Regions from separate parts of the Aliirhizobium sp. YIM B11859 genome, predicted to be linked through region 1. Evidence: predicted binding sites of a transcription regulator. Region 1 holds the regulator's gene; each other region holds the start of a gene.
What was found. Region 1 encodes LexA, which represses DNA repair genes until DNA is damaged. Its sites were predicted from a motif close to TGTTCNNNNTGTGTTCNG; they were not measured.

Region 2: the regulator LexA is predicted to act here: its motif matches at 638-655, upstream of AC2GXZ_RS05485 (DNA-processing protein DprA).
Region 3: the regulator LexA is predicted to act here: its motif matches at 955-972, upstream of AC2GXZ_RS23215 (ImuA family protein).
Region 4: the regulator LexA is predicted to act here: its motif matches at 946-963, upstream of AC2GXZ_RS08015 (energy-coupling factor ABC transporter ATP-binding protein).

Annotation. Positions count from the first base shown of each region.
Region 1 is NZ_JBXHAY010000013.1:8,774-10,974, reverse strand. It holds gene AC2GXZ_RS29130 (VOC family protein) at 1-336, opposite strand, end outside; gene lexA (transcriptional repressor LexA) at 533-1,249, shown strand; gene AC2GXZ_RS29120 (ComEC/Rec2 family competence protein) at 1,230-2,201, opposite strand, start outside.
Region 2 is NZ_JBXHAY010000001.1:1,178,759-1,180,959, forward strand. It holds gene AC2GXZ_RS05480 (hypothetical protein) at 286-561, opposite strand; gene AC2GXZ_RS05485 (DNA-processing protein DprA) at 796-1,563, shown strand; gene AC2GXZ_RS05490 (phosphoribosyltransferase) at 1,564-2,201, shown strand, end outside.
Region 3 is NZ_JBXHAY010000006.1:352,758-354,958, reverse strand. It holds gene AC2GXZ_RS23220 (Y-family DNA polymerase) at 1-215, opposite strand, end outside; gene AC2GXZ_RS23215 (ImuA family protein) at 136-888, opposite strand; gene AC2GXZ_RS23210 (hypothetical protein) at 1,591-2,046, opposite strand.
Region 4 is NZ_JBXHAY010000002.1:358,096-360,296, forward strand. It holds gene AC2GXZ_RS08010 (winged helix-turn-helix domain-containing protein) at 1-909, opposite strand, end outside; gene AC2GXZ_RS08015 (energy-coupling factor ABC transporter ATP-binding protein) at 1,020-1,718, shown strand; gene AC2GXZ_RS08020 (energy-coupling factor transporter transmembrane component T family protein) at 1,718-2,201, shown strand, end outside.

The DNA.
Region 1 (2,201 bases):
TATTCCGTTCTCGACAAAACGCCGGTGATCGCCTGACGCGTCGTCGCTTGCAACCACGATCGCCGAAAGCCCCTGGCGCCCCCGGCGTCCGCGAAAGGCCATGTCGCGTTCAACGAAGACGTTGCCGCGCTTGACCGCCGCCCCCGCTTTACGACGGTCGGCCAGCGCCAACGGCTCCAGATAGGTGCCGTCCTCCAGGAAGATACAGGCATTGGCCGTGCCGAACGGGTGAAGGCCGTCCGGCGCCACGGTGAACCCAAGTGCCGACAGCCGTTCCCGTGCCAGGACGAGGTTGCCGACCGGCAAAACGAGATGATCGATTTTCCTTGCAGTCACGCACGTCCCCCAGACTTTGATCCGCCGGCAGTAGATTGGGCAGACCGCCGGCAAGCGCAAGTAGATTCCGACTGAGAACGTCATCCGGCATCTCAGAAAGTTATGATGTTTTCACGAAAATTTAGGGACTTGCGGAACACATATGGAACATATAGTGTCCGTTCTGCATTTGTTTCAAATCTGAAGGTGCATCAAGATGCTCACCCGCAAGCAACAGGAACTGCTTCTGTTCATACATGAACGTATGAAGGAGTCCGGCATCCCACCTTCTTTCGACGAGATGAAGGATGCGCTCGACCTCGCCTCCAAATCGGGCATTCACCGGCTGATTACGGCGCTGGAAGAGCGCGGCTTCATCCGCAGGCTACCGAACCGGGCCCGTGCGCTCGAAGTCATCAAGCTTCCCGAATCCTATGTGCAGACGCTGCAGCCCAAGCGCGGTTTTTCGCCGAGCGTCATCGAGGGAAGCCTCGGTAAAAAAATACCCGCCCCTGCCCCCGCTGCACCGGCCTCTGTAAACGAACCATCCTCCGCAAGCGTTCCCGTCATGGGCCGCATCGCGGCCGGCGTGCCGATTTCGGCCATTCAGAACAACACCCATGATATTTCCGTGCCTGTCGAGATGCTGGGCTCCGGCGAACATTATGCGCTGGAGGTGAAGGGCGATTCGATGATCGAGGCCGGCATCCTCGACGGCGACACCGTTATCATCCGTAACGGCAACACCGCGAACCCGGGCGATATCATCGTGGCACTTGTCGACGACGAGGAAGCCACGCTGAAGCGGTTCCGCCGCAAGGGTGGATCGATCGCGCTGGAAGCCGCCAACCCTGCTTATGAGACCCGCATCTTTCCGCCCGACCGGGTCAAGGTTCAGGGTAAGCTGGTTGGCCTCATCCGCCGGTATCACTAAGTTCGGCTGGATCATACGTGGTCTGCAGGTCACCGCCCTGTCCTGCAACCGGAATTGATGAGGCGCTTTGTATGGTGCCGAGCTCTTCCGGGGGTTGTTGTTGAGCCTCGACCAGCCAGTCAGGCAATGACCCGTCATAGACATCACGCCGCCAGTCATATTGGCGGTGAACGTTCCACGGTCGTGTTGCGGCCTGCATGCCTGCTTTCACCATCCATTGCTCGGGCATAAAAGAACCGGCAAAATCGATCTCGAGCGAGCCTGTCTTGCGCAGCGTTTTGCCGCTCAGCAGGGGCGTCCCTGACCGGCACTGATCGAACCGCGCCCGTGGCGCGATGACGAGACCGGCAATGTCACAGGCAGCCCCTGTGAAGCGACCATCCTCGACGACAACGACGATGACGTCGCCCGCTGTAAAGGCGCACCACGCCTTCGGCTGGCAGGCAAAACGGCTGCCACTCGCTTCCTGCATTCGCTTTCGCGCCATGGCGACCACTTTTGCCGGCAGCCGTTCGGCACGATCCTTGGGAAGGACGGCGTCACTCCAGTCGTCGCGCATTACCGGCCCGACAGGATCCCCCAGCCGGCGGGCGCGGCTCCACTGCCCATAAATGAAATCCGGCACACGCGGGCGATTGACGGCGATCATCCCGGCACTCCGAAAGCCTGCAAGCGTGCCATCTTCCGCGATCAGAAGGCTGGACTGCGGTTCCGGCATGCCGAACCTGAACAGCAACAGCGCGACCACAAGAAAAAGCAATCCGAGATATCTGAGCTGCGTGCGCAGCAATGTCAGCAGCAGCAGGCTGCAGACCCCGAATGGCAGGAACCAAGGATGTTGTTGGCCAACGGTGAAATCACCTCCCCATCCCGCAACATGCCGGGCAATCGTTATCACCCAGCCGAGACTTGTCGCCATCACCGCGATGAATGGACCATCCAGTCCGAAAGG
Region 2 (2,201 bases), on a different contig from region 1:
GAGCTTATTCTGCAGAAATTCGGGGGAGTATTGAGGGCCGGTAGCCAAGCCCATGAACACAAGGCATGTCCACCAGTCGTTACGGACATTTTCAAACGTGTTGTAAGCCAAGGTGCTTTTTGCGCCAGACGGATCAACATGCATCAGCACGAACGTGGAAGGCCCGTCCTCATCGCCTTCCTGCCATTCGAGACGAGCTTCGCCACCTATCCATCCTTCATCTCGATGCTTGGCGTGTTTCGCGGTGTTAGCAATGTCCGTGCAGACGCCTTGACCGGGTACCTTTTACCGAACAATCGCGTAGAAATCAGACTCGCTTGCCTTTTCACCGCTGTCGCGTTCCTTTCGAGTCCAAGCTGTCTTCGCCCACTGTTCCAAACTCCATGCTGCGATACAGACGTTGATTGCAGCAAATGCCAACGGCTGACGTTCCTGGGGATGCGCTCTTTGGATATCCTGATACTGATCGACGTCCCAAGCGAGTTTCTCCCACATCGTGATGGGGTCGGAGATGATTACGGTCAGCACTTCTGGAGGTTTGCCTGAGGGCTTGCGCGACATTTAAGCACCTTTCACTGGAAGCCCGCCACTGGCAGCGGAATATAGAGAAGTGGGCGGCCATTGAAATACGGCGAAAAAGAACATAAAGGGAACAAATGGTCGCCCAATGCTTTGTCGAGGGCCAAGGAAACGGACGGACGGGTGCTGCGTTATGCGAAATGATCATCAGGAACTCTTTAAGGTTCCGCCAGAATCACAGTATCAATAAAGGCAGGGCATTTCGGGAGCGTTGGAATGCTAACAGGTATGCATCGAGATAAAGACGACGCTGTGAGGCGAAACTCTGGCAGCAATGCCATCACTAAGTCGGGCTACAACGCTCCGACCAACGTTATCTCTTTGCCTCTCGGTGACTTGATGGACTTCGCTGGCCGCCCAATGCTCAAAGAGCAGGAGGGCCTTTTCAAAAAACCAGAGGAGCGTGATCCCACGATATTTGTCTCTGGCGAAATTGAACTCCTCAAACGACGAATGATCTCGGTAATTGGTGCGAGATCGGTTTCCGACGAAGGTGCTCTGCGTGCGTCTCGGATTTCTCGTCTATTAGCGGTCGAAGGCGTTGTCGTCACCAGTGGATTGGCAAAAGGCGTTGATACAATCGCGCACACCTCGGCCATTGAGGCTGGCGGGCGCACCGTTTCCGTAATCGGTACGCCTCTCGATAAGGTTTATCCCGCCGAAAATCGAAAGTTGCAGCAGGAGATTTATGAACGGCACTTGCTGGTTTCTCAATTCTATCCGGGTCAAAGGACGTTCCAGTCCGATTTTCCGAAAAGAAACCGATTGATGGCTGCGCTTTCCGATGGAAGCGTTATCGTAGAAGCGTCGGACACCTCAGGTACTCTCCATCAAGCGTCTGAATGCATTCGTCTGGGCCGTTGGCTTTTTATCATGCGTTCTGTTGTGGAAAATCCCGAAATATCATGGCCAAAGCGGTTCCTGGATAACCCGAGGACGGTGGTTCTTACTGGGGTTGAGGATATCCTGTCGCGGATCGCTTAAATGGATGTGCATTTCATCAGCGCTTACTACTCAGAGCGAGCGCATCTCGAACGCGCGAAGCGTAAACCCGAATTTTGGGATTCCTACCTGTTTGTATGGGCGGTTAAGACTGGTCAATACAAAACCCCCTTCACGATTGCCTTCCGAAACGGAAGCAGGGTCAAGATTGGACCCACGAATGTCAAACGCGCTCGTGCGTCGTTTGGTCAGTTCGTTGCCTCGACCCTCGATTTAGAGGAGGCCCCGGAGAATGTGCTGCTCATTCCGGTTCCATCTAAGGACGCCCAACCTAGTATCAAAGCAGGATACCGTTCACTGTGGATGCTGGCGGAAGCCCTGAAGGACAAGGATCACCGTGGACAAATTCACGATGGCCTACGGTGGACGAAAGCCTTGCCAAAGGCTCACGGGGGCGGGAAGCACCACAAACGTGCCTATTGGAAGCAATACCTGTCAGTTCGAGGCGACGTCGATGGGCGCGATGTCGTCCTTGTCGACGATGTCTTATCGACCGGAGCATCGATTTTGGCGGCGAAAGAGGTTTTAGAGGAAGCTGGTGCTCGCGTTATTTTCGCCATCGCCTGCGGAAGGACGGTCTACGATTTCAATACGAAGCCTTTCAAGCGGCAGTTGTTAAA
Region 3 (2,201 bases), on a different contig from region 1:
AGCATAAGCCCCCGAAAAATCGCCTGTGCCTTCGCGGCAGGCATGCCGGCTCTAACACCGATCTTTCTGGCGGCATGATCGGCTGCCGACACCCACCGCTTGGCACCGCTACTGGCAATGACGGCGATCGGGCGCTCATCCGGAATAGCGGGATCGTCCCGTCTGATCCTGTCCGTGGCCAGATCCGGAAGATAGATGGATACGACCCTTGTCATCACACGCTCCGACGTAAAACTCAGCACACTCGCCCGCACGCGATCTCATCAACTCAAGAAACCATTGCGGCCTTCCGATCCCTGGAACCGGAAGCTCCTGCGATGGCAGCACGCTCACCCGCCATCTCGTGGTGGACGCCGTCGGCTGGCCGAAGTCGTTTGCCTCTGTCTGGCGCCGCCATCGCCGTACCGCCAAAGCGATAGTCCCGGTTCGCTCGGCGACGAGCTGAAGCCTTCTGCTGACGACCATCGGTAGCCTCACAAGTTCTCCGACGACCGCCCCCAGGCCGCCATAGGAAAGCGCCTCCTCCATGTTGGCGGCAACGTCCTCCTCCTTGTCGCTCTCGACGAAGATTACTCTCTTTGGATGCAGCCCAGCCTGAGCCAGCGCAGGAAAAAAAAGATCCGGACGGGTCAAGCACCAGACCACTGGTCCCTTGGTCCTGGCTGCAACTCCCGCGGCAAATAAAGCAGCCGCGGCTCCATCCACCGTTCCCGAGCCGCCGCCCGCAAACTCGTGCAGAGCGCCGAGGACCAGTCCACCGCCAGGAAGAATTCCGTCGAGTTCCGCGACGCCGAATGGAAGACAGCCAGCCTTCTTCGTGCCCTCTCCTTCTATCGAAGAGATGCGGTCACGCAGATCTGCGAGGACTTGAGCGCGGACAGCCGACATCGTTCGCGGAATCCTTTCGGGTCGCGGTGGTTGGAGAGAACGGCTTCATGCCGCCAGAACGCTTGATGTTCTGTATCTGTTCCGTTAGCTGGAAAGAGTCAAGCGGGTGAAAAATAGGAATAGAGTCTCATAATTTTAGCGAATTCTCAGATTCTCCGTTTTGAATCAGATCGCTAGGGACGAGTTTCGCAAGGATATGATGATGAAAGAAAAAGTCCGGGGACCGCGCCAGTTTATCAAATCGGGCGGAGTGGATAATTGAAACGCTATAACTCCAATGTTCTCGATCTGACCGCCACGCTGCGGCATGTGAAGGTTTCCGTCATCGCGATCGAATGCCGCGCATGCGGCCGCTCCGACGAACTCGAGCGGCAGGTGCTGGTTCGAAAGCACGGTGCAGGGACAACTCTCGCGCAAGTGCGGAGGATGGCGGCGATGGGATGTGAGCGGCTTGTAGGCGCCGATGGGGACCAATGTCAGGCAAGGTTTCGGTGTCTGGAGCGTTCGAACGATTAGCGATCGCCGATCCGCTGGCGCGGGCCGGAGCGCCAGTCTCCCTCGGATCGGAATGGCGAAAGGCCACTCAAGGCGCAGCTCTTGATATACCTGGCGAGACTAGCATCATCAATCAAATGCCCGCGGATGCCTCTTCTGTTTTACGGCCGGACCGATAAGCTTCTACAATCGCCTTCTGATTGGCCGTTAGGCCATCCTCCCCCGCGTTTCAGGCGAAATCAGTCCCAGTTCAGTCAATAAGCTGCTCACTACGCCAGTTCGCTTGACGTCAACACGATCTTCGGTGTCCTTCAGCATCGCGACCAGAGCGTCATGCTGGGGACCTTTGGGGCCATTATCGAGGAAAGCGACGACTGGCGTGACAGTCTCATGGCTGCCGGATGGCAGGTTTCCACGGTGAAGAACCATCATCGAGCCCTGACGATCCACCCCGATCGACCAGGTGTCGCCGTTCGAACTGCGCGAGAACTCCCTGACGTCGGTGAGCGCAGACGCATCGGACGACGTTCGTCGAGTCCCCGCACCACAGTATTCAACACGATGCAGATTGGCGTCAGCATTTTTGGCAAGCGTTTCGCGGTTTGCATCAGCATCTTCGCCAGTCCGCGCGGCGTCGCTGGTCGGGTCGAGCTCTTGAACCATGTCTTAATATCCTGTCGCTGGGGTTGCGTTCATTCGAAACGTCAAAGGCTAACCGTCCATACGCGAGAACGGTTCCAACACGGTGCGATCGTTGCTCGACAGCTCCCGGCGCGGCCTTTCGCGTCCAGCACACGACATCTTTGATCTTACAAGCC
Region 4 (2,201 bases), on a different contig from region 1:
CTCGGCGCGGTCGCGGTTGCGCAGAAGCGGATCGAACGGGCTTAAAACCCGGATGCGCGCCGGCGGTGCGGGGATGTCGCCGAGGCTTTGTGGAAAACCATCAAGGGCAAAGGAGGCGCGCGGTTTGCTGCCGTCGGCGGTGCCGATCACCACCTCGACCAGTTCGTCGCGATGCGCCAAAATCCAGTCGCGTGCCTCGTTCGGCGTGACGATATCCCAGAAGGCGGCAATCTCGCCGGACGTGGCGAAACCCAGCCGCTTCAATGCGCTGCGGCAAGCCCAGTCGACGAATTCATCGTGTTCGACCTCCGGCTCGTGGTGATGGGCGGCAATCACACGCTCGGTGAGATCATAGATCTTCTGGAAATTCATCCGGCCGGCGATCGAAAGCTTGCCGATATGCCAGTAATATTCGAGCGCGGTCTTGTTCGGGTGCCAGTTCCACCAGCCGCCCGACTTGTGATCCTCGACCTTCATGTCACGCGACATGATCGCCCCGTTTTCGGCGATATGGCGGAACGTGTCGTCAAAAGCGGAATCGAAACCTTCCCCATGCCATTTGCGCCAGCGCTCGGCCAGAACAGGCTCGCGGCGGCGGAAACGATGTTTCCAATAGCGGAAGAGACGCGCGGGAATGATCGAGGCGTCATGCGTCCAATGCTCGAAAAGCTCGCCATCCTTTTCCAGAAGTGCGGTCAGGTGCTCCCGCCGATAAGTCTGGTTGCGGGAAAACAGGATCATGTGATGGGCGCGCTCGACGGTCGCGATACTGTCCACCTGGACGAAGCCCAGATCGTCGATCAATTGCAGCAGGCCGGCCTTCGGCAGAGCGCGGCCGGGCGAAGCGGAAAGCTGCTGCCGCTCCAGGAAGATCTGCCGTGCCTGTTCGTTCGGGATCAGAATCGCCATGGATCCAAACGTATGGCGTTGCGGCCCTCTTTTCAATGTTCTTTTTTTGTTCCGAATTCCCCCGTCTGTAATTCCGGTCTATAGACGCCAGGAGATATCGGGGAGCGAATTTGGACATTCGTTATAAAGACGTCGAGGTTCGCTTCGAAGGCCGCACAGTCATTCACCCGCTGACGGTGACGCTGACCGAGCGGCGCATCGGCATTATCGGGCTGAACGGTTCGGGCAAGACGACCTTTGCGCGGATGATCAACGGGCTTGTCAAACCGTCGTCAGGCCAGGTGACGGTCAACGGTTTCGATACGGTAACGCAAGAGGACGAGGCGCGCAGCCAGAGCGGCTTCATCTTCCAGAACCCGCAGAACCAGATCATTTTGCCGATCCTTTCCGAAGATATCGCGCTGGGGCTGAAATCCCGCAAGCTGTCGAAGCCTGATGTGGCGGCGGCGGTGGATGGCGTGCTTGCCCGTTTCGGCATTAGCCATCTCGGTGCGCGGCGCGCGCACGAGCTTTCCGGCGGCGAGCTTCAGCTGGCCGCGCTTGCCTCGGTGCTCGTCACCCAGCCGGGCATTCTGGTGATGGACGAGCCGACCAATCAGCTCGACCTCAAGAACCGAAACCTGGTGGACCATACGATCCGGACACTGCCCGAGGACGTCATCGTCATCACCCATGATCTGGGCCTGTTGTCGGGTTTCGATCGGGTGCTGATGTTCGATGCGGGGCGTATCGTGGCAGATGGGATGCCGGACGAGGTGATCGGCCGATACAGAAATATGCATGGGGCGGGTTACGAGGTGCAGGCATGATGCGCTCGCTGCATATCGACGGCGACAGCATCCTTCACCGCTTGCCGGCGGCCCTGAAACTTGCCGCACTGACGCTGATCAGCCTTGGCCTGTTCACGATCCAGATGCCGGTCCTGCTGGCAGTTGCCGCGATAACCGCTCTTGCGGGGCATATGCTGTTGCGAATCAGTGCCGGCGAAATCTGGCATCGCATGCGTTCCTATGCGCTGATCATCGGCGTCGTTGCGCTGTTTACCGCCGTTTTCAACAGCCCTGTCGAGGGGCTTGTCGCGCTGTTGCGGCTGTCTGCATTGGCACTGTTTGCCAGCCTCGTCACGGCGACGACCACGACCGGTGATTTCATCGAGGTGATCACCCGCGCCGCCTCGCCGCTGGAGCGGATCGGCCTTGTGAGGGCGCAGGATGTGGGACTTTCGATCGGTCTCGTCATCCGCTTCGTGCCGGAAATCATCGGGCGATACGAATTCATTCGCGATGCCCACC